Paracoccus pantotrophus: one gene and its partner. The protein of the gene in region 1 interacts with the protein of each later gene in a pairwise test. Links are inferred from orthologs where the notes say so. Each region holds a gene or a part of one and is shown in the gene's direction. Other genes may lie near its edges. The genes, in order: trkA and ESD82_RS11155.

The links.
Region 2: the proteins of trkA (region 1) and ESD82_RS11155 interact in binary tests that used the Escherichia coli proteins (3 or more experiments, as listed by UniProt). The link is inferred for Paracoccus pantotrophus from one-to-one orthologs.

The regions. Positions count from the first base shown.
Region 1 is NZ_CP044423.1:741,789-750,882, forward strand. The notes cover bases 2,516-5,438. They hold trkA (Trk system potassium transporter TrkA), read left to right. Parts: upstream 2,516-3,250; coding sequence 3,251-4,627; downstream 4,628-5,438. Other genes in these bases: ntrX (nitrogen assimilation response regulator NtrX), read left to right, coding at 2,516-2,908; ESD82_RS03535 (potassium transporter TrkG), read left to right, coding at 4,636-5,438. Outside these bases: ESD82_RS03520 (sensor histidine kinase NtrY-like), read left to right, coding at 1-1,523; more of ntrX, read left to right, coding at 1,520-2,515; more of ESD82_RS03535, read left to right, coding at 5,439-6,258; RNA chaperone Hfq, read left to right, coding at 6,335-6,568; GTPase HflX, read left to right, coding at 6,569-7,876; ESD82_RS03550 (helix-turn-helix domain-containing protein), read right to left, coding at 8,181-9,094. UniProt on the Escherichia coli protein: Part of the constitutive potassium transport systems TrkG and TrkH. May regulate the transport activity of TrkG and TrkH systems. Binds to NAD(+) and NADH.
Region 2 is NZ_CP044426.1:152,061-161,168, forward strand. Bases 1,182-4,118 are described here. They hold ESD82_RS11155 (PTS sugar transporter subunit IIA), read left to right. Parts: upstream 1,182-2,386; coding sequence 2,387-2,851; downstream 2,852-4,118. Other genes in these bases: lptB (LPS export ABC transporter ATP-binding protein), read left to right, coding at 1,182-1,566; hpf (ribosome hibernation-promoting factor, HPF/YfiA family), read left to right, coding at 1,729-2,304; ESD82_RS11160 (hypothetical protein), read left to right, coding at 2,926-3,120; ESD82_RS11165 (branched-chain amino acid aminotransferase), read right to left, coding at 3,190-4,059. In the rest of the region: ESD82_RS11135 (hypothetical protein), read left to right, coding at 1-289; lipopolysaccharide transport periplasmic protein LptA, read left to right, coding at 342-827; more of lptB, read left to right, coding at 832-1,181; ESD82_RS11170 (MarR family winged helix-turn-helix transcriptional regulator), read left to right, coding at 4,212-4,730; ESD82_RS11175 (response regulator), read left to right, coding at 4,727-5,458; preprotein translocase subunit SecA, read right to left, coding at 5,612-8,317; ESD82_RS11185 (peptidylprolyl isomerase), read left to right, coding at 8,526-9,108. UniProt on the Escherichia coli protein: Seems to have a role in regulating nitrogen assimilation.

The DNA.
Region 1 (9,094 bases):
ACAACGAATTCCGCGCCCTGGTGCCGCTGGTGCCCCTGGCCGACCGCTATCTCTACGTCACGCGCGACGTGGACGGCAGCCTGCTGGGGCTGTTGGACGACACCCGCCAGACCGTCGGCGAATATCAGCGCCTGGAGCAGGAACGCGGCCGGGTTCTGTTCGAATTTTCCTTGCTGTATCTGGGGTTTGCCCTGCTTCTGGTCGCGGCGGCGATGTGGCTGGGCCTGTGGTTCGCCGACCGGCTGTCGCGGCCCATCGGCCGGCTGGCCGAGGCCTCCGAGCAGGTGGGCGAGGGCAACCTGGACTTCCAGATCCCCGCGCCCGATACCGGCGACGAGATCCAGACGCTGGGCGAAAGCTTCAACCGCATGACCCGGCAGTTGAAGCAGCAGCGCCAGGAACTGGTCGAAAGCTATCGCGCTGCCGACGACCAGCGCCGGCTGTTCGATTCCGTGCTGTCCTCGGTCACGGCCGGGGTGATCGGTCTCGACGCGGCGGGAGAGATCGACTTCCTGAACCGCTCGGCCGCCCGGCTGCTGGGCCTCGACCCGGCGGCGGCGCATGACCGGCTGCTCTCCGAGGCGGTGCCGGAATTCGCGCCGCTGTTCGAGCGGCTGGCGCAATCCGTGAACGAATCGGTGCAGGACGAGATCCGCCTGACCCGCGAGGGTCGGGTGGAGAGCCTGCTGGTGCGCATGGCGATCCGGCGCGGCGCGGCCGGCGGCCTCGAAGGCTATGTGGTGGCGCTGGACGACGTGACCGACCTGGTCTCGGCGCAGCGCATGGCGGCCTGGGGCGACGTGGCGCGCCGCGTCGCGCATGAGATCAAGAACCCGTTGACCCCGATCCAGCTTTCGGCCGAACGGCTGAAGCGCAAGTTCGGCCCCATCGCCGGCGAGGAACGCGAGGCGCTGGAGCAATATACCGAGGTCATCATCCGCCAGACCAACGACCTGCGCCGGATCGTGGACGAGTTCAGCCGCTTCGCCCGCATGCCCGAGCCGGACCGCAAGGAAACCGACATCGCCAAGCTCTTGCGCGATGCCGAGCTGATGCAGCGCGACGCGCTGCAGGGCGCGCTGGTCTCGGACATTCCCGACGAGCCGGTGATCGTGGATGCCGATGCCGGCATGATGCGGCAGGTCTTCACCAACCTGTTGAAGAACGCGGGCGAGGCGCTGGACGAGCTGCGCGCGAACCCGCCCGAGGGCTGGGTGCCGCAGGTCCGGGTCTCGCTGCGCTCGGCCCCCGATGCGGTGACGATCCGCATCGCCGACAACGGGCCCGGCCTGCCGCAGGACCGCACCCGGCTGTTCGAGCCCTATGTGACGATGAAGCCCGGCGGCACCGGCCTCGGCCTGCCCATCGTCAAGAAGATCGTCGAGGAACACGGCGGCAGCCTGATGCTGACCGACACCCCCGAAGGACGCGGCGCCATGGCCGAAATCCGCCTGCCGCGCGAACGCCAGCCGGTGCGGCTTTCCGCGCGCCGCCAGAAAAACGAGCAGGAAGCAATGAAATGAGCGATATTCTGATTGTCGACGACGAGCGGGACATCCGGGAACTGATCTCCGACATCCTGCGCGACGAGGGCTTCTCGACCCGCCTTGCCGCCAATTCCGACCAGGCGGTGGCCGAGCTGAACGCGGCCGAGCCGGCGCTGATGATCCTCGACATCTGGCTCAAGGACAGCAAGATGGACGGGATCGACATCCTCAAGCAGGTCAAGCGCAACAATCCCGAGGTGCCGGTGGTCATCATCTCGGGCCATGGCAATATCGAGATCGCGGTGGCGGCGATCAAGCAGGGCGCCTACGACTTCATCGAGAAGCCCTTCAACATCGACCAGCTGCTGGTGGTGATCCGCCGCGCCATGGAGACGGCGCGGCTGCGCCGCGAGAACTCGACGCTCAGGCGCGGCGAGGCACGGGCGGCCGAGATGCTGGGCAATTCCGCGCCCTTCCGCCGGCTGCGCGAACAGCTCGACAAGGTGGCGAAATCGAACGGCCGGGTGATGCTGACCGGCGAGCCGGGGGCGGGCAAGGAGATCGCCGCGCGCTATGTCCACGCCCACAGCCCGCGCGCGCGCGAACCCTTCGTCACCGTGCCCTGCGCCACCATCGAGCCCGAACACATGGAGGAGGTGCTTTTCGGCCGCGAAACGCCCGAGCGCGGCATCGAGGCGGGTCTCCTGGAGCAGGCGCATGGCGGGGTGATCTATTTCGACGAGGTGGCGGACATGCCGCTGGGCACCCAGCCCAAGATCCTGCGGGTGCTGACCGAGCAGCAGTTCCAGCGCGCCGGCGGCACCGACAAGGTGCGGGTGGACCTGCGGGTGATCTCCTCGACCAATCGCGATCTTTCGGCCGAGATCGCCGCGGGCCGCTTCCGGCAGGAGCTTTACGACCGGCTGAACGTGGTGCCGGTGGCGGTGCCCTCGCTGGCCGAGCGGCGCGACGATATCCCGCTGCTGGCCTCACATTTCATCGAACAGTTCCATGCCGGCCAGGGCCTGCCGCTGCGCGCGCTGCCCGAGGAGACCTGCGCCGCGCTGCAGGCGATGAACTGGCCGGGCAATATCCGCCAGCTGCGCAATGTGATCGAGCGGGTGCTGATCCTGGGCGACGGCACCGGGCCGATCCAGCCCTCGGAACTGGAAGGCCAGAACGGCAGCGCCAGCACCAGCGAGGCCCTGGCGCTCGGCCCGCAGATCACCAGCCTGGCGCTGCGCGAGGCGCGCGAACTCTTCGAGCGCGAATACCTGCTGGCGCAGATCAACCGCTTCGGCGGCAATATCAGCCGCACGGCGCAATTCGTCGGCATGGAGCGTTCGGCGCTGCATCGCAAGCTCAAGTCGCTCGGCGTCGTCGGCGGCATGCGCGTCGAGGAGGAACTGATGGGGAAATGATGGCGGCGCCATGCCGGTGGCGCGGTCGCATGGGTATTTATGGAACAGAGAAGCACGGGAACTGCGCCCCGGCCACCCCCGCGGATCAGGCGGGACAGGTTCTGGCCAGGTGACCGGGGCGACTTCTCCGTTCGCGGTCATCGGCTCCCCAGCCTGTACCGCGCAACCAGGCTAGGCGGAAAAGATTGAGGAATCCTTAACGGCTTCTTCGTTCTGCAAATACCCATGCGGCGATGACGCAGGCGGTATGGCTGCACGGCTGGTCCTGATGTTTTCGCTGTATCCGTCGCCTGCGGCCCGCGCTAGGATCGCGCTTCACGAAGGGGTTGAACCGGGGCCGGAATGAAGATCATCATCTGCGGGGCGGGGCAGGTCGGCTGGCATATCGCGCGCCATCTTGCGGGCGAGCGCAACGATGTCACCATCATCGACACCAATGCCGAGTTGATCCGGCGCGCCACCGATGCGCTGGACGTGCAGGGCGTGACCGGCTTTGCCAGCCATCCCGACGTGCTGGACCGCGCCGGCGCGCGCGATGCCGACCTGATCATCGCCGCAACCCATTCGGACGAGGTCAACATGGTCACCTGCCAGGTCGCCCATTCCGTCTTCCAGGTGCCGAGGAAGATCGCGCGGCTGCGCAGCTCGGCCTATCTGGACGCGATCTGGTCCGATCTCTACCGCACTGACCACCTGCCCATCGACGTCGTCATCAGCCCCGAGCGCGAGGTGGCGCGGGCGGCGATGCAGCGGCTTTCCGCGCCCTCGACCTTCGATGCCGAGACCTTCCTGGAAGGGCGGCTGCATCTGCTGGGGATCTCGCTCGAGCCTGACAGCCCGGTGCTGAACACGCCCCTGCGGCAGCTCAACGACATGTTCATCAGCCTCAGCGCCATCGTCGCCGGGGTGCGGCGTGGCGGCAAGCTCTTCGCGCCCGAGCCGGGCGACCAGCTTTTCGAGGGCGACCAGGTCTATGTCTTCACCCTGACCGAGGACGTGGCGCGCACGCTGGAGATCTTCGGCAAGCCCATGGCCAAGCAGGAAAGCGTCGTCATCATCGGTGCGGGCAATGTGGGCCTGGCCGTCGCCCAATCGCTCGAGGCGCGCCCCGAGCGCATCCGCGTCAAGCTGATCGAGCGCAGCCGCGCCCGCGCCGAGGATGCGGCCGATGCGCTCAACCGCACCATCGTGCTGAACGGCGACGGGCTGTCGGCCGAATTGCTGGAGGAGGCGGCCGTGCCGCGCGCCGATGCGGTCCTGGCCATCACCGACGACGACAAGACCAACATCCTGGCCGCGGTGCGCGCCAAGCAGGCGGGCGCGAAGCTTGCGATCTCGCTGGTCAACGACCCCACGCTGATGTCGCTGATGGAGCCTCTGGACATCGACGCCTTCATCAACCCGCGTGCCAGTACCGTCTCGACCATCCTGCGCCATATCCGGCACGGACGGGTGCGCGACATCTATTCCATCGGCGATGCCGAAGCCGAGGTGATCGAGGCGCAGGTGCTTTCGACCTCGCCCATCGCCGGCCGGGCCGTGCGCGACATCGAGTTTCCCGAAGGCGCGCTGATGGGCGCCGTGCGCAAGGGCGAGCGCGTGGTCAAGCCGACGGGCGACCTGCGCATCGAGGAGGGCGACATCGTGGTGATCTTTGCCCTCGTCTCCGACATTCCCGAGGTCGAACGCCTGCTGCAGGTTTCGATCGACTTCTTCTGAGGCCGGGGATGGGGTTTTTGCTGCGCCTGCCGCTTATCGTGATCCTGGGGGGCATCGGCGCGCTGGCGATGGTGGTGCCGGGGCTTTACGCCCATGCGCTGGACAGCCACAAGATCGGCTCGATCTTCCTGGGCGCGGCGGGGCTTTTCGTGATCCTGGCCGCGATCCTAGGGCTGGCGACCGCCGACCGGCCCGAGGGGCCGCGGGCGCGCAGCGTGCTTCTGACCATGCTGGGTACCATGGTGCTGCTGCCGGCCATGCTGGCCGTGCCCTTTGCCATGGCCTTGCCCGATACCGGCTTCTTCAATGCCTGGTGGGAGATGATCTCCTGCCTGACCACCACCGGCGCCACGCTTTACTCGGCCGATCTGCTGCCGGCGCCGCTGCATCTGTGGCGCGCCATGGTCGGCTGGCTGGGCGGGCTGTTCATGCTGGTCGCGGCTATCGCACTGCTGGCGCCCCTGCGGGTAGGGGGATTCGAGATCATGTCCTCGCCCTATGGTCGCAGCGAAAGGTTCGAGCGCCTGCCGCGCTCGGCCGAGGGCCCGGATGCCCTGGCCCCGCTGACCCATCCCGCCTTCCAGACCGAACTGGCCGATCCGGCACATCGGGTGATGCGGGCGGGCCGGGTGGTGCTGCCGGTCTATGCCGGGCTGACTCTGCTGATGTGGACGCTGCTGCTGATGCTGGGCGAGACCGGGCTGGTGGCGCTGACCCGCGCCATGGGCACGCTGTCGACCAGCGGCATCAGCCCGGTCGCCGGCCCCGCCGGGCAGGGCAGCGGCATCGCCGGCGAGGTGGTGATCTTCCTGTTCCTGATCCCTGCGCTGTCGCGCCGCTTCTGGCCCGGCGGCGGCGAGCTGAAGGCCAGCGAGAGTTGGATCGAGGATCCCGAGCTGCGCATGGCCGCTGGCGTGGTGCTGCTGGTCTCGGTCCTGCTGTTCGCGCGGCATTTCGCCGGGGCCATCGGCGTTTCCCCGACCGGGGCCAAGGGGGTGCTGGACACGCTCGACAGCGCCGCCTCGGCCGCATGGGGAGGTATCTTCAACGGGCTGAGCTATCTGACCACGACCGGCTGGAACTCGGTCGAATGGCAAGGCGCGCGCAACTGGTCGGGGCTGAGCTCGCCCGGGCTGATGCTGGCGGGGCTGGCGATGATGGGCGGCGGCGTCGCCACCACCGCGGGGGGCGTCAAGCTGCTCAGGGTCTATGCGCTCGCCCGCCATTCCGAGCGCGAGCTGGAGCGGATCGTACACCCGGCCTCGGTCGGCGGCGGCGGGCTGATGGCGCGGCGGCTGCGGCGCGAGGGGGCCTATCTCGCCTTCATCTTCTTCATGCTCTTCGCCAGTTCCATCGCGGTGACGGTGATGCTGATCTCGCTGCAGCGCATCGAGTTCGATTCGGCCACCATCCTGTCCATCGCGGCGCTGACCAATACCGGCCCGCTGGCCGGCGCGATTCCGCTGACACCGACCTTCCAGGGCTCGGCCGGCATGGCGGGGGCGCCCTGGGCGGGCTGGGCCGGGCTGCCGGGGCTGACCAAGGCGGTTCTGGCCGGGGCCATGGTGGTCGGACGGGTCGAGACGCTGGCGATCCTGGCGCTGGTTTCGCCCGAATATTGGCGCCGCTAGCCCGGATCACATGCTTGCAAGCCGCTGCCCGCTCGCCTAAGTCTTGAAAACCAGCGATAAGAACAAGGTGCCCCGAATGGCCGGCGACAAACAGAACCTCCAGGACGCTTTTCTGAACCATGTGCGCAAGGGCAAGGTCCCGGTGACGATTTTCCTTATCAACGGTGTGAAATTGCAGGGTGTCATCACCTGGTTCGACAATTTCTGCGTGCTTTTGCGCCGCGATGGGCAATCGCAGCTTGTCTACAAGCACGCCATCTCGACCATCATGCCGGGGCAGCCGATCAGCCTCTATGACGGCGAGGACTGATTGGCCGAGCCGTCGGAAACCCGCGAGCGGCCGACCCGGGCCTATGTGATCCATCCCGATCTGGGCAATTCGCGCACCCGCCGCTCGCCCGAGCTGGCGCTGGAGGAGGCGGTGGCGCTCGCCCATGCGCTGCCCGCCATCGAGGTGGCCGGGGCCGAGGTGGCGCGGCTGCGCAATCCCGATCCGGGCATGCTGTTCTCCAAGGGCAAGCGCGAGGAGATCGGCCAGCACCTCAAGGCCGCCGCCGAGGGCGAGGGGGCGGAACTGGTGCTGATCGACGGGCCGGTGACGCCGGTCCAGCAGCGCAACCTGGAAAAGGAATGGGGCGTCAAGATCCTCGACCGGACCGGGCTGATTCTCGAGATCTTCGCGGATCGCGCCCAGACGCGCGAGGGCGTCTTGCAGGTGGAACTGGCCGCGCTGGCCTATCAGCGCACCCGGCTGGTCAGGGCCTGGACGCACCTGGAGCGCCAGCGCGGCGGCTTGGGCTTCGTCGGCGGTCCCGGCGAGACGCAGATCGAGGCCGACCGCCGCGCCATCGACGAACAGGTGGTGCGCCTGCGCCGGCAGCTCGAGCGGGTGGTCAAGACCCGCGAGCTGCACCGCAAGGCCCGCGCCAAGGTGCCCTATCCCATCGTCGCGCTGGTCGGCTATACCAACGCCGGGAAATCCACGCTTTTCAACAAGCTGACCGGGGCCGAGGTCTTGGCGCAGGACCAGCTTTTCGCCACGCTGGACCCGACCATGCGGCAGATGGTGCTGCCCGGCGGCCGGCGGGTGATCCTGTCCGACACGGTGGGCTTCATCAGCGACCTGCCGCATGAGCTGGTCGCCGCCTTTCGCGCCACGCTGGAGGAGGTGCTGGCGGCCGACCTGATCCTGCATGTGCGCGACATCAGCCATCCCGAGACCGAGGAGCAGGCCGGCGACGTGGGCGAGATCCTCGATTCGCTGGGGGTCGAGGAGGACGTGCCGCTGATCGAGGTCTGGAACAAGATCGACGCGCTGTCGCCCGAGACCCGTGCCGCCCTGCGGCGCACCGATGCGCGCACCGAGGGCGTGCAGGCGATCTCGGCCCTGTCGGGCGAGGGGCTGGACGATCTGCTGGCCGCCGTCGAGGCGCGGCTGGCCGAGGCGCTGGACGAGCCGCGCCGCGAGGCCGAACTGGTGCTGCCGCATTCGGACGGCCGGCGCCGGGCCTGGCTGCATGAGCAGGGCGTGGTCGCGGCCGAAGAGGTCGCCGAAGAGGGGGTGCGGCTGCGGCTGCGCTGGACGGACCGGCAAAGGGCGGCCTTCGAGGGGCTTTGAGGACGAATTCTCGCTGGGCGAGGGACAAGGGCCTTGGCTGGCCGAAGCCCGGCGGCGCGACTGCCCGCCCCGGCAGCCTTTCTCGTGCCCTCGGGCCTTTCATCTGCGTCCCGATGACCGCGACCCGCAGCGCGGCCGCCAGTCGCAGCCGACAAGGGTGGCGCAGTTGCCTGCCCCGACAGGCTTTTCCGTTCGCCCGCAGGTCTTCCGACTGCGTGCCGTTTCCTCATCGCCGATCCGCGGCGTGCCGGGCTCCCATGGCGGGACGATGCGCGACGCATGATGCTGCCCGAAGGCGCGGGAATCAGCCGGCGGGGCGATCGCCGGGGCGGCTGTGGGTTTCCCGCATCAGCGCCCGGTAAGCCTGGGGCGTGCGGCCCGTCGCGGCCAAGAAGGCGCGCATGAAATGGCCAAGTCCGCTATAGCCCAGCCGCGCCGCGATCTGCGCCATCGGCAAGTCGCCGTCGCGCAGCGCCTTGCTGGCGCATTGCAGCCGCAGGTCGTAGAGCAGCTCCAGCGCGCTGCGACCCCGGCTCAGGCGGCAGGCGCGGTCGAGCTGCGCCTGCGAGCAGCCCAGCCGCAGCGCCAGTTCGGCGATGGTCTGGCCCGATTGCAGCTCGGCCTGCGCCAGTTGCAGGAAATGCCCGGTCAGCGCCCGGGCCTCGGCCAGGCCGGCGGGCGAAGGTGCGGATGGCGCCAGCCCCGCGCCCTGTCCATCGCCCAGCCGCGACAGCACGGCTGCGATCAGCCCCAGCCCGCGTGCGGTCGCGGCATTCTGCGCGGGGGCGCGCGGCATCCCCGCACCCAGCGCGGTCATTGCCGCGTCCAGCAGCTCGGCATCCGCGGCGCCAGGCAGGCCGTGGCGCAAGCCCTGCGGCAGCGTCAGCCCCCGGCACATGGCGGGCGGGATCAGCAGCGCCAACCCATGCACCTCGGGCGGCGGGTTCAGCGAAAAGGCGGTGCCCGCGGGAATGAAGGCGATGCGGCCGGCCGGCAGCACATGGTGATGGCCTGGAAACATGATCGCGACCGTGCCGCCGGTCGGGCGAAGCAGCACATGGTCGCCGCGGACCCGCGGGCTGCGCGGCGCGGCCGGGCTGCGCACCGGCCCGCCCCAGTGAAGGCCGGCCAGCGGGATCAGCCGCAGCCCGCCGCCCGGCCGCCCGCCCGGCAAAGCGCAGCGGGGCTGGAGCGCCGCCGCCTGACCCGGCCCGGCCG
Region 2 (9,108 bases), on another replicon or contig:
CGACGGGCGGGCGGCGGATGTCAGCGCCGGGGCCGCCTCGATGCGCGACCAGCAGGTCCGGCTGGCCGAGGGGGTGCGCATGACCACCGCCGACGGCTGGGTGCTGACCGCACCGGAACTGTTGGCCTCGACCACCGAAGGCACGCTGCTTTCCGAGGAGGAGGTCAATGTGCTGGCCCCTTTCGGCCGGCTGACGGCGGGGCGGATGGAGTTTCGCCCCTCGGGGGAGGGCAGCGGCGATCACGTTCTTGATTTGAGCGGCGGAGTCCGCTTGATATACCGGCCATGACCCGGCGCCGCCGGCCGCATAGGGGGCCTTCGGGCGCCAGAAAGGAAATCCGATGATCCGGCCCGGACCGCTTTTGCCCGTGATCCTGTCGCTGATGCTGGCGGCGGGCCCGGCGCTGGGGCAGGCCAGGGGCTTTGGCAGCGCCCAGGATATCAAGGAACCGGTCGAGGTCACGGCCGATTCGCTGACGGTCGACCAGAAATCCGGCCAGGCCACGTTTTCGGGCAATGTGCTGATCGGCCAGGGTGCCATGCGGCTTGCGGCGGACAGCGTGACCGTGACCTATGCCCAGGGCGACCAGCGCCGCATCAGCGCCTTGCACGCGCAGGGCAACGTCACCCTGGCCAGCGGCGAGGACGCGGCCGAGGCGCAGGCGGCCGATTACGATGTCGAGACCGGCACCATCGTCCTGACCGGCGACGTGCTGCTGAGCCAGGGCGGCAACCTGCTGGCGGGTGACAAGGTGACGGTGAACCTGGAAAGCGGCACCGCCGAAGCCTCGGGCCGGGTGCGCAGCGTCCTGCAGCCGGAGAACTGACGCCATGGCCGAAAAGCAGGGGCTGCGCGTTCGCGGCCTGCGCAAATCCTATCGCAACCGCCCGGTGATCCGCGACGTGGCGCTGGACCTGGAGCGCGGCGAGGTGGTGGCGCTGCTGGGGCCCAATGGCTCGGGCAAGACCACCTGCTTCTATTGCGTGGCCGGGCTGGTCGCGCCTGATTCGGGCCAGGTGCTGATCGACGGGCAGGACGCGACGCGCCTGCCGATGTATCGCCGCGCCCAGATGGGCATCGGCTACCTGCCGCAGGAGATGTCGATCTTTCGCGGCCTCACGGTCGAGCAGAACATCATGGCCGTCCTGGAACTGGTCGAGCCGCATGTCCACCAGCGCCGCGAGCGGCTGGAGGAGCTGCTGGGCGATTTCTCGATCGGCCATCTGCGCAATGCCTCGGCCATGGCATTGTCGGGGGGCGAGCGGCGCCGGGTCGAGATCGCCCGCTGCCTTGCAGCCGATCCGGCCTATCTGCTTCTGGACGAACCATTCGCCGGCGTCGATCCCATCGCCGTGGGCGAGATCCGCGCCCTGGTCCACGACCTGAAAAGCCGCGGCATCGGCGTGCTGATCACCGATCACAACGTCCGCGAGACGCTGGAAATCGTCGACCGCGCCTATATCCTGCACGACGGCCATGTGCTGAAAGCCGGCACCACGGCCGAGATCGTGGCCGACCCGCAGGTCCGCCGCGTCTACCTGGGCGAAACCTTCCGCATGAACTGAACGCGAGGACGTGACGATCCCTTGCGCGCAGCCGTTGACACCGGGACGTGGCTATCACCAAATGAGGATATGGCCGGGCAGGACGCCGGGCCGAAGAAACCCGGACGGTGCCGCCGCGAGGGCTGTGACGACCAGGCCGGGCAACCGAAAGGACGGACCACCATGCGCTATCAGATCAGCGGAAAACAGATCGACGTGGGCGATGCGCTTTCGACTCATGTCAAGACCGAACTCGGTGCCACCGTTGAGAAATATTCGCAACGCCCGACGGATGCGACGGTGATCTTTTCCCGCAACGCGCATGAATTCATCTGCGATGCCGTGGTGCATCTCTCGACCGGGCTGACCGCCCAGGCCAAGGGCGGGGCCACCGACATCTATGCGGCCTTCGAGCAATGCCGCGAACGGATGGACAAGCAACTGCGCCGCTACAAGCGCCGGCTCAAGGACCACTACAAGGACCGGACCCAGCCGGTTGAATTCGAGCAGGCGGGAATGTATGTGCTGGCCGCCGATGAGGACGAATGGGAAACGCAGGCCGACGGCCTGCAACCCATGATCATTGCCGAGATGGAGACCCGCGTGCCCACCCTGTCGGTCGGCGACGCGGTGATGCAGATGGAACTGTCCGGCAGCCCGCTGCTGGTCTTCCGCAACGAGAAACATGGGGGCGTGAACGTGGTTCACCGCCGCGACGACGGCAACGTGGGCTGGATCGACCCCCGCAACCTGGGCTAGACTGACACAGAAGGGCAGTCTTGTTGAACCAAACGTCCCGGCCGCGCAGCCCGCGGCCGGGCCTTGACAATTTTCGGGCGACATGCAGATCAGCGACATTCTCTCCCCCGCCGCCGTGCGGACGATGAGCCAGACCACCAGCAAGAAACGGTTGTTCCAGGAAATTGCCGAACAGGCGCGGGCCGTCTATGGCGTGGACGCCGCGCAGACGCTGGACGCGCTGCAAGAGCGCGAGACCCTGGGCCCCACCGGGGTCGGCCATGGCGTCGCGCTGCCCCATGCCCGGCTGCACGGGCTTGAGCATGTGGTCGGCCTGTTCCTGCGGCTGGAAAAGCCGCTGGATTTCGACGCGGTGGACCGCCAGCCGGTGGACCTGATCTTTGCGCTGCTGGCGCCCAAGAATTCGGGCGTCGATCACCTCAAGGCTCTGGCGCTGGTCTCGCGCACGCTGCGCGACCAGGATCTGCGCGCCAAGCTGCGCGCCAACGAGGATCCGGTGGCGCTGCACGCCATGCTGGCCGCTGCCCCCGGCATCAAGGCGGCCTAGGGTCGCAGCCCTGTCCGCAAGGGGTGAAATGCCGCCGCATCCGCGCTATACTCCCGCGCGGGAGGAAGACCGACATGACCAGACATATCGCAGACCGCAGTCACGAAAGCAGTTCCGGCCGCACGCAATACTATACGCGGCAGGAACGCGAATCCGGCCTTCACCCGGCCATCGCCGCCCTGCGCATGCGGCCCCGTATCCGCAACAGCGAAGAGGCGAATCGCCGCGCCGCCGAATTTGCCCGGATCGAGCGCGGCCATCGGGTCTGATCCCGGCCCCGGCAATGCGAACCCGGCCGGGCGCTGCCGCCCGGCCGGGTTTCCATTTCGGTCCAGCGATCAGCTGCGGACCAGCTTTTCGTAATCCTCGGCGATCTTGCGGGTGGTGCCGCCGACCTGGAAATGCCAGTCGCCGATCTGCCCGACCGGCGTCACCTCGGCCGCGGTGCCGGTCAGGAAGCATTCCTGGAAATCCGCCAGCTCCTCGGGCTTGATCCGGCGTTCATGCACGGCGGTGCCGTTGTCCTTGAGCATCTGGATGACCGTCTGCCGGGTGATGCCGTTCAGGAAGCGGTCGGCCAGCGGCGTATGCACCTCGCCGTCCTTGACGAAGAAGATATTGGCGCCGGTGGCCTCGGCGACATAGCCCTCCCAGTCCATGAACAGCGCGTCCGAGCAGCCCTTTTCCTCGGCGGCGTGCTTGGACATGGTGCAGATCATGTAAAGCCCGGCGGCCTTGGCGGCGGTGGGGATGGTCTCGGGGCTGGGCCGCTTCCACTTAGCGATGTCGAGCTTGGCGCCCTGCCATTTCGCATCGCCGTAATAGCTGCCCCATTCCCAGGCGGCGACGGCCATGCGCACCGGGTTGCGGCGCGCCGAAACCCCCATATCCTCGCCCGAGCCGCGCCACATCACCGCGCGGACATAGGCGTCCTTGAAGCCGTTGGCCTCCAGCACGGCGGTTTTCGCCGCGTCGATCTCCTCGGCGGTATAGGGCGACTGCATGTCCAGAAGCCGGGCCGATTCGATCAGCCGCAGCGAATGCTCGTGTCCCTTGAAGATCTTGCCGCTGTAGCAGCGCTCGCCCTCGAAGACCGAGCTGGCGTAATGCAGCGCATGGGTCAGGATGTGGACATTCGCCTCGCGCCACTCCACCAGCTTGCCATCCATCCAGATCTTGCCGTCACGATCGTCATATGCGCCCGCCATTTTTCCCTCCGGCCGGTTCTGTTTGCGGAATGTTGCGCCGTCAGAGCATGTCTGGCAAAGAAAATTGCGCAACTTGAGGTCTGGGCTATCCATTCATGGTTGGAAAGTCAACAAGCCTGACGTAATAAGGGCCACGCAGCGAAGGGAAGGCCATGCAGAACAAGGTGAATGTCGCGCCGGCAGGCGGGGAAAGCCTGCTGTTCCTGACCGATGACCAGCTTCGCCGCGGCATCGAGGCGATGTTCTTCGCCTATCGCGCCTTTACCGCCGATCCCGACCTGATTCTGGCCGAGCTGGATTACGGCCGCGCCCATCACCGGGCGATCCATTTCATCCATCGCGAGCCGGGCCTGACGGTGACGGCGCTGCTGGACGTGCTGGGTGTGACCAAGCAATCGCTGAACCGGGTCTTGCGCACGCTGATCGAGGACGGGCTGGTCGAAAGCCGCATCGGCCGCCGCGACCGGCGCGAGCGCCAGCTCTACCTGACCGACAAGGGCGCGGCGCTGGAACGCCGTCTGTCCGAGGCGCAGCGCGCCCGCATGCGCGCCGCCTATCGCGCCGCCGGACCGCAGGCGGTGGCGGGCTTCCGGCAGGTGCTGGAGGCGATGATGGACCGCGACACGCTGCGCCAGTATCGTGCGCTGAAAGAACTGCCCGAGTCGCCATGACCGCTCCCGATCCTGCTTCCGATCCGCAGCCCGCCGCCCATATCTTGGTCGTCGACGACGACGAACGCATCCGCAGCCTGCTGCGCCGCTTCCTGATGCGCAACGGTTTCCTGGTGACCACGGCGCGCGACGCCGCCCATGCCCGGCGCCTGCTTGACGGGCTGGATTTCGACCTGATCGTGCTCGACGTGATGATGCCGGGCGAGGACGGGTTCTCGCTGACCCGCGACCTGCGCCGGCGCATGACCACGCCGATCCTGCTGCTGACCGCCAAGGGCGAGACGGGCGACCGCATCGAGGGGCTGGAAAGCGGCGCCGACGATTACCTGCCGAAACCCTTCGAGCCGCGCGAGCTGCTCTTGCGCATCGCCGCCATCCTGCGCCGTATCCCGGCGACCGAACCCAAGGGGCCGAAGTTCCTGTCGCTGGGGCCCCTGCGCTACGATGCCGACAAGGGCGAACTGTGGCAGGGCGATGCGCCGCTGCGCCTGACGGGAACCGAGCAGGCGCTGCTCAGGCGCCTTGCCGACACGCCGCGCCAGCCGGTCAGCCGCGGCGCGCTGATCGAGGATCTGGGCCGCAGCCCGTCGGAGGAGGCGGGCGAGAATTCGGAACGCGCCATCGACGTGCAGATCACCCGCCTGCGCCGCAAGATCGAGCCCGATCCCAAGGAGCCGCGCTACCTGCAGACCGTGCGCGGAACCGGCTACATGCTGGTGCCGGATTAGCGGCGCCTGGTCGGCTGCTCCGTTGCGATATGAGTATTTGAGAAACGGTGAAAGCCCAAGCGGTGCGCCCGGCTCTTCACCGTTTTCCAAATACCCATGCCGGGCCGGCCATCTTCGCGGCGGGATGAAGAAGGGGGCCCGAAGGCCCCCAAATCACGCCAGCGCGCCGTGGCAGTGCTTGAACTTCTTGCCCGAGCCGCAGGGGCAGGGATCGTTGCGCGACGGGTTGCCCCAAGTGGTGGGATCGGTCTCGTCGAAGCCGGCGACCCGGCCCGAGACCTCGCCGCCCTCGGCTTCCTCGTGTTCGGGGTGCATCTGCGCCTCGACCGCCGCCTGTTGCTGCTGGTATTCGCGCAGCATCTGCTCGCGCTCGGCATCGGTCAGCGGGCGGATGCGGGCCAGTTGCTGGGTCACGTCGAAGCGCAGCCCGTCCAGCATGGTCTCGAACAGCTGGAAGGCCTCGGTCTTGTATTCCGATAGCGGGTCGCGCTGCGCATAGCCGCGGAAGCCCACGACCGAGCGCAGATGCTCCAGCGTCACCAGATGCTCGCGCCACTTGCTGTCGATCTGTTGCAGCAGCACCTGCTTTTCGATCTGGCGCATGTTCTCGGAGCCGAATTGCTCGGCCTTCTGCGCCATATAGGCATCGGTGGCCTGCTGGATGCGTTCGCGGATCCCGTCCTGGTCCACGCCGTCCTCGGCCGCCCAATCGGCGACGGGCAGGTCCATGTTCAGCTTGTCGACCACCGCGTCATGCAGGCCCTGGACGTCCCATTGCTCGGCATAGGCGCGGGGTGGCAGATGCCGGTCGACCAGGTCGTCGATCACCTGCGCGCGCATGTCGGCGGCGATGTCCCCGACCTCGTCGGTATGCATGATTTCCAGGCGCTGGCTGAAGATCGCCTTGCGCTGGTCGTTCATCACGTCGTCGAATTTCAGCAATTGCTTGCGGATGTCGAAGTTGCGGCCCTCGACCTTGGCCTGGGCGCGTTCCAGCGACTTGTTGACCCAGGGGTGGACGATGGCCTCGCCATCCTTCATGCCCAGCGTCGACAGCACCTTGTCCAGCCGTTCCGAGCCGAAGATGCGCATCAGGTCGTCTTCCAGCGACAGGAAGAACAGCGAGCGGCCGGGGTCGCCCTGGCGGCCCGAGCGGCCGCGCAGCTGGTTGTCGATGCGGCGGCTTTCGTGGCGCTCGGTCGCCAGCACGAAAAGGCCGCCGGCATCCAGCACCGCCTGCTTCTCGGCGGCGTGCTCGGCCTCGATGCGGGCGCGGACCTCATCGGGGTTCGCCTCGGGATCGGCGGCCAGCGCCTCCATCACCTTCATCTCGACATTGCCGCCCAGCTGGATGTCGGTGCCGCGGCCGGCCATGTTGGTGGCGATGGTCACGGCGCCGAGCTTGCCGGCGTCGGCGACGATCTTGGCCTCCTGCTCGTGCTGGCGGGCGTTCAGCACGTTGTGCTGGATGCCTTCCTTGCTCAGCATCTGCGACAGCATCTCGGATTTCTCGATGCTCGTCGTGCCGACCAGGATCGGCTGGCCCTTGGCATGGGCTTCCTTGATCGCCTCGATCACGGCGGCGTATTTCTCGGTCGCGGTGCGATAGACGCGGTCATGCTCGTCGATGCGCTGTACCGGGCGGTTGGTCGGCACCTCGACCACGCCGAGCTTGTAGATTTCCGCGAATTCCTCGGCCTCGGTGGCGGCGGTGCCGGTCATGCCCGAGAGCTTGTCGTAGAGCCGGAAATAGTTCTGGAAGGTGACGGAAGCCAGCGTCACGTTCTCGGGCTGGATGGCGACGCCTTCCTTGGCCTCGATGGCCTGGTGCAACCCGTCCGACAGTCGGCGGCCCTTCATCATCCGGCCGGTGAATTCGTCGATCAGCACCACCTCGTCGTCGCGCACGATATAATGCTGGTCGCGCATGAACAGCTTGTGCGCCCGCATCGCCTGATTGGCGTGGTGGACGATGGTGGTCGATTCGGGGTCGTAAAGCGTCTGGCCCTCGGGCAGCACGCCCGCCGCCTGCAGGCGCTTTTCCAGGAATTCGTTGCCTTCCTCGGTAAAGGTGGCGTTGCGGGTCTTTTCGTCCAGCTTGTAATGCTCGGGCGCGAGTTCGGGCATGAAGGCGTCGAGCGTCTTGTAAAGCGCGCTGCGGTCCTGGCTGGGCCCCGAGATGATCAGCGGCGTGCGCGCCTCGTCGATCAGGATCGAGTCGACCTCGTCCACGATGGCAAAGAAATGCCCGCGCTGGGTCATCTGCTCGATCGAGCCCTTCATGTTGTCGCGCAGGTAGTCGAAGCCCAGCTCGTTATTGGTGGCATAGGTCACGTCGGCCCGATAGGCCTCGCGCTTTTCCTCGTCCGGCTGGAAGGGATAGACGACGCCGGTGGTCATGCCGAGCTGCGCAAAGACCTTGCCCATCCAATGCGCGTCGCGTTTCGCCAGGTAGTCGTTGACGGTGACGACATGCACGCCCTTGCCCGCTAAGGCATTCAGATAGGCCGGGAAGGTCGCGACCAGGGTCTTGCCCTCGCCGGTCTTCATCTCGGCGATATTGCCCTGGTGCAGGAAGACGCCGCCCATCAGCTGCGTGTCGAAGGCGCGCAGGCCAAGCGCGCGGCGCGCCGCCTCGCGGCAATTGGCAAAGGCCTCGGGCAGAAGCTTGTCCAGATCCTCGCCTGCCTGCGCGCGGCCCTGCAATTCGCGGGTCTTGCCGATCAGTTCCGCATCGGAGAGGGCGCGGAACTGTTCCTCCAGCGCGTTGATCTGGGCCACCAGCGGCCGGACCGATTTCACCTTGCGGTCGTTGGGCGTGCCAAAGACCAGTTTCGCCAAGTTTCCGATGCCGAGCATATGAACCTTCAAAATCGCGTATCTGGGGGTGCGCGGGACGTTCCGCCCACTTGCCGGCACCATTCGCCTTGCCCTATCACTTGGGCCGGAAAAACGGCGACGGGCGCGCATTTTCGGTTGCGCCGGATGTATGCCCCGGCCGGCCCACTGTCAACGCTTGCGCCCGTTCACCTCTGCGTGGACGCGCCGTCCCATGAAGGGGAAACCTATGCTGAAACCGCTTCTTGCCGTCTCCGTGCTGCTTTCGGGGACCGTCTCGGCCCTGCCCGTGCTGGCGCAGGATGCCGATACGGTCGTCGCCACCGTCAATGGCGAGGCGATCACGCTGGGCCAGATGGTCGCCATGCGGCAGGGGCTGGACGCGCAGGCGACCCAGGGCCTGCCGGATACGGCACTGTGGGATCTGATGCTGGACCAGATGATCCGCCAGACCGCCGTGGCCCAGGCGGCCGAGCCGCTGAGCAAGCGCGATACCGTGGCGCTGGAGATCGAGAAGCGCGCCTATCTGGCCGGCTCGGTGCTGGAAAAGATCGCCGCGGCCGAGCCGGACGAGGCCGAGCTGAAAGCCGCCTATGACCAGGCCTTCGGCGGCCAGGCCGAACCCGGGGTCGAATACAATGCCGCCCATATCCTGGTGAAGACCAGGGAGGAGGCCGAGGCCATCGCCAAGCAACTGGCCGAGGGCGCCGATTTCGGCGTGCTGGCCGAGGAGAAATCGACCGACAATTCCGGCCCGAACAAGGGCGACCTGGGCTGGTTCCAGCCCGAGCAGATGGTCGCGCCCTTTGCCG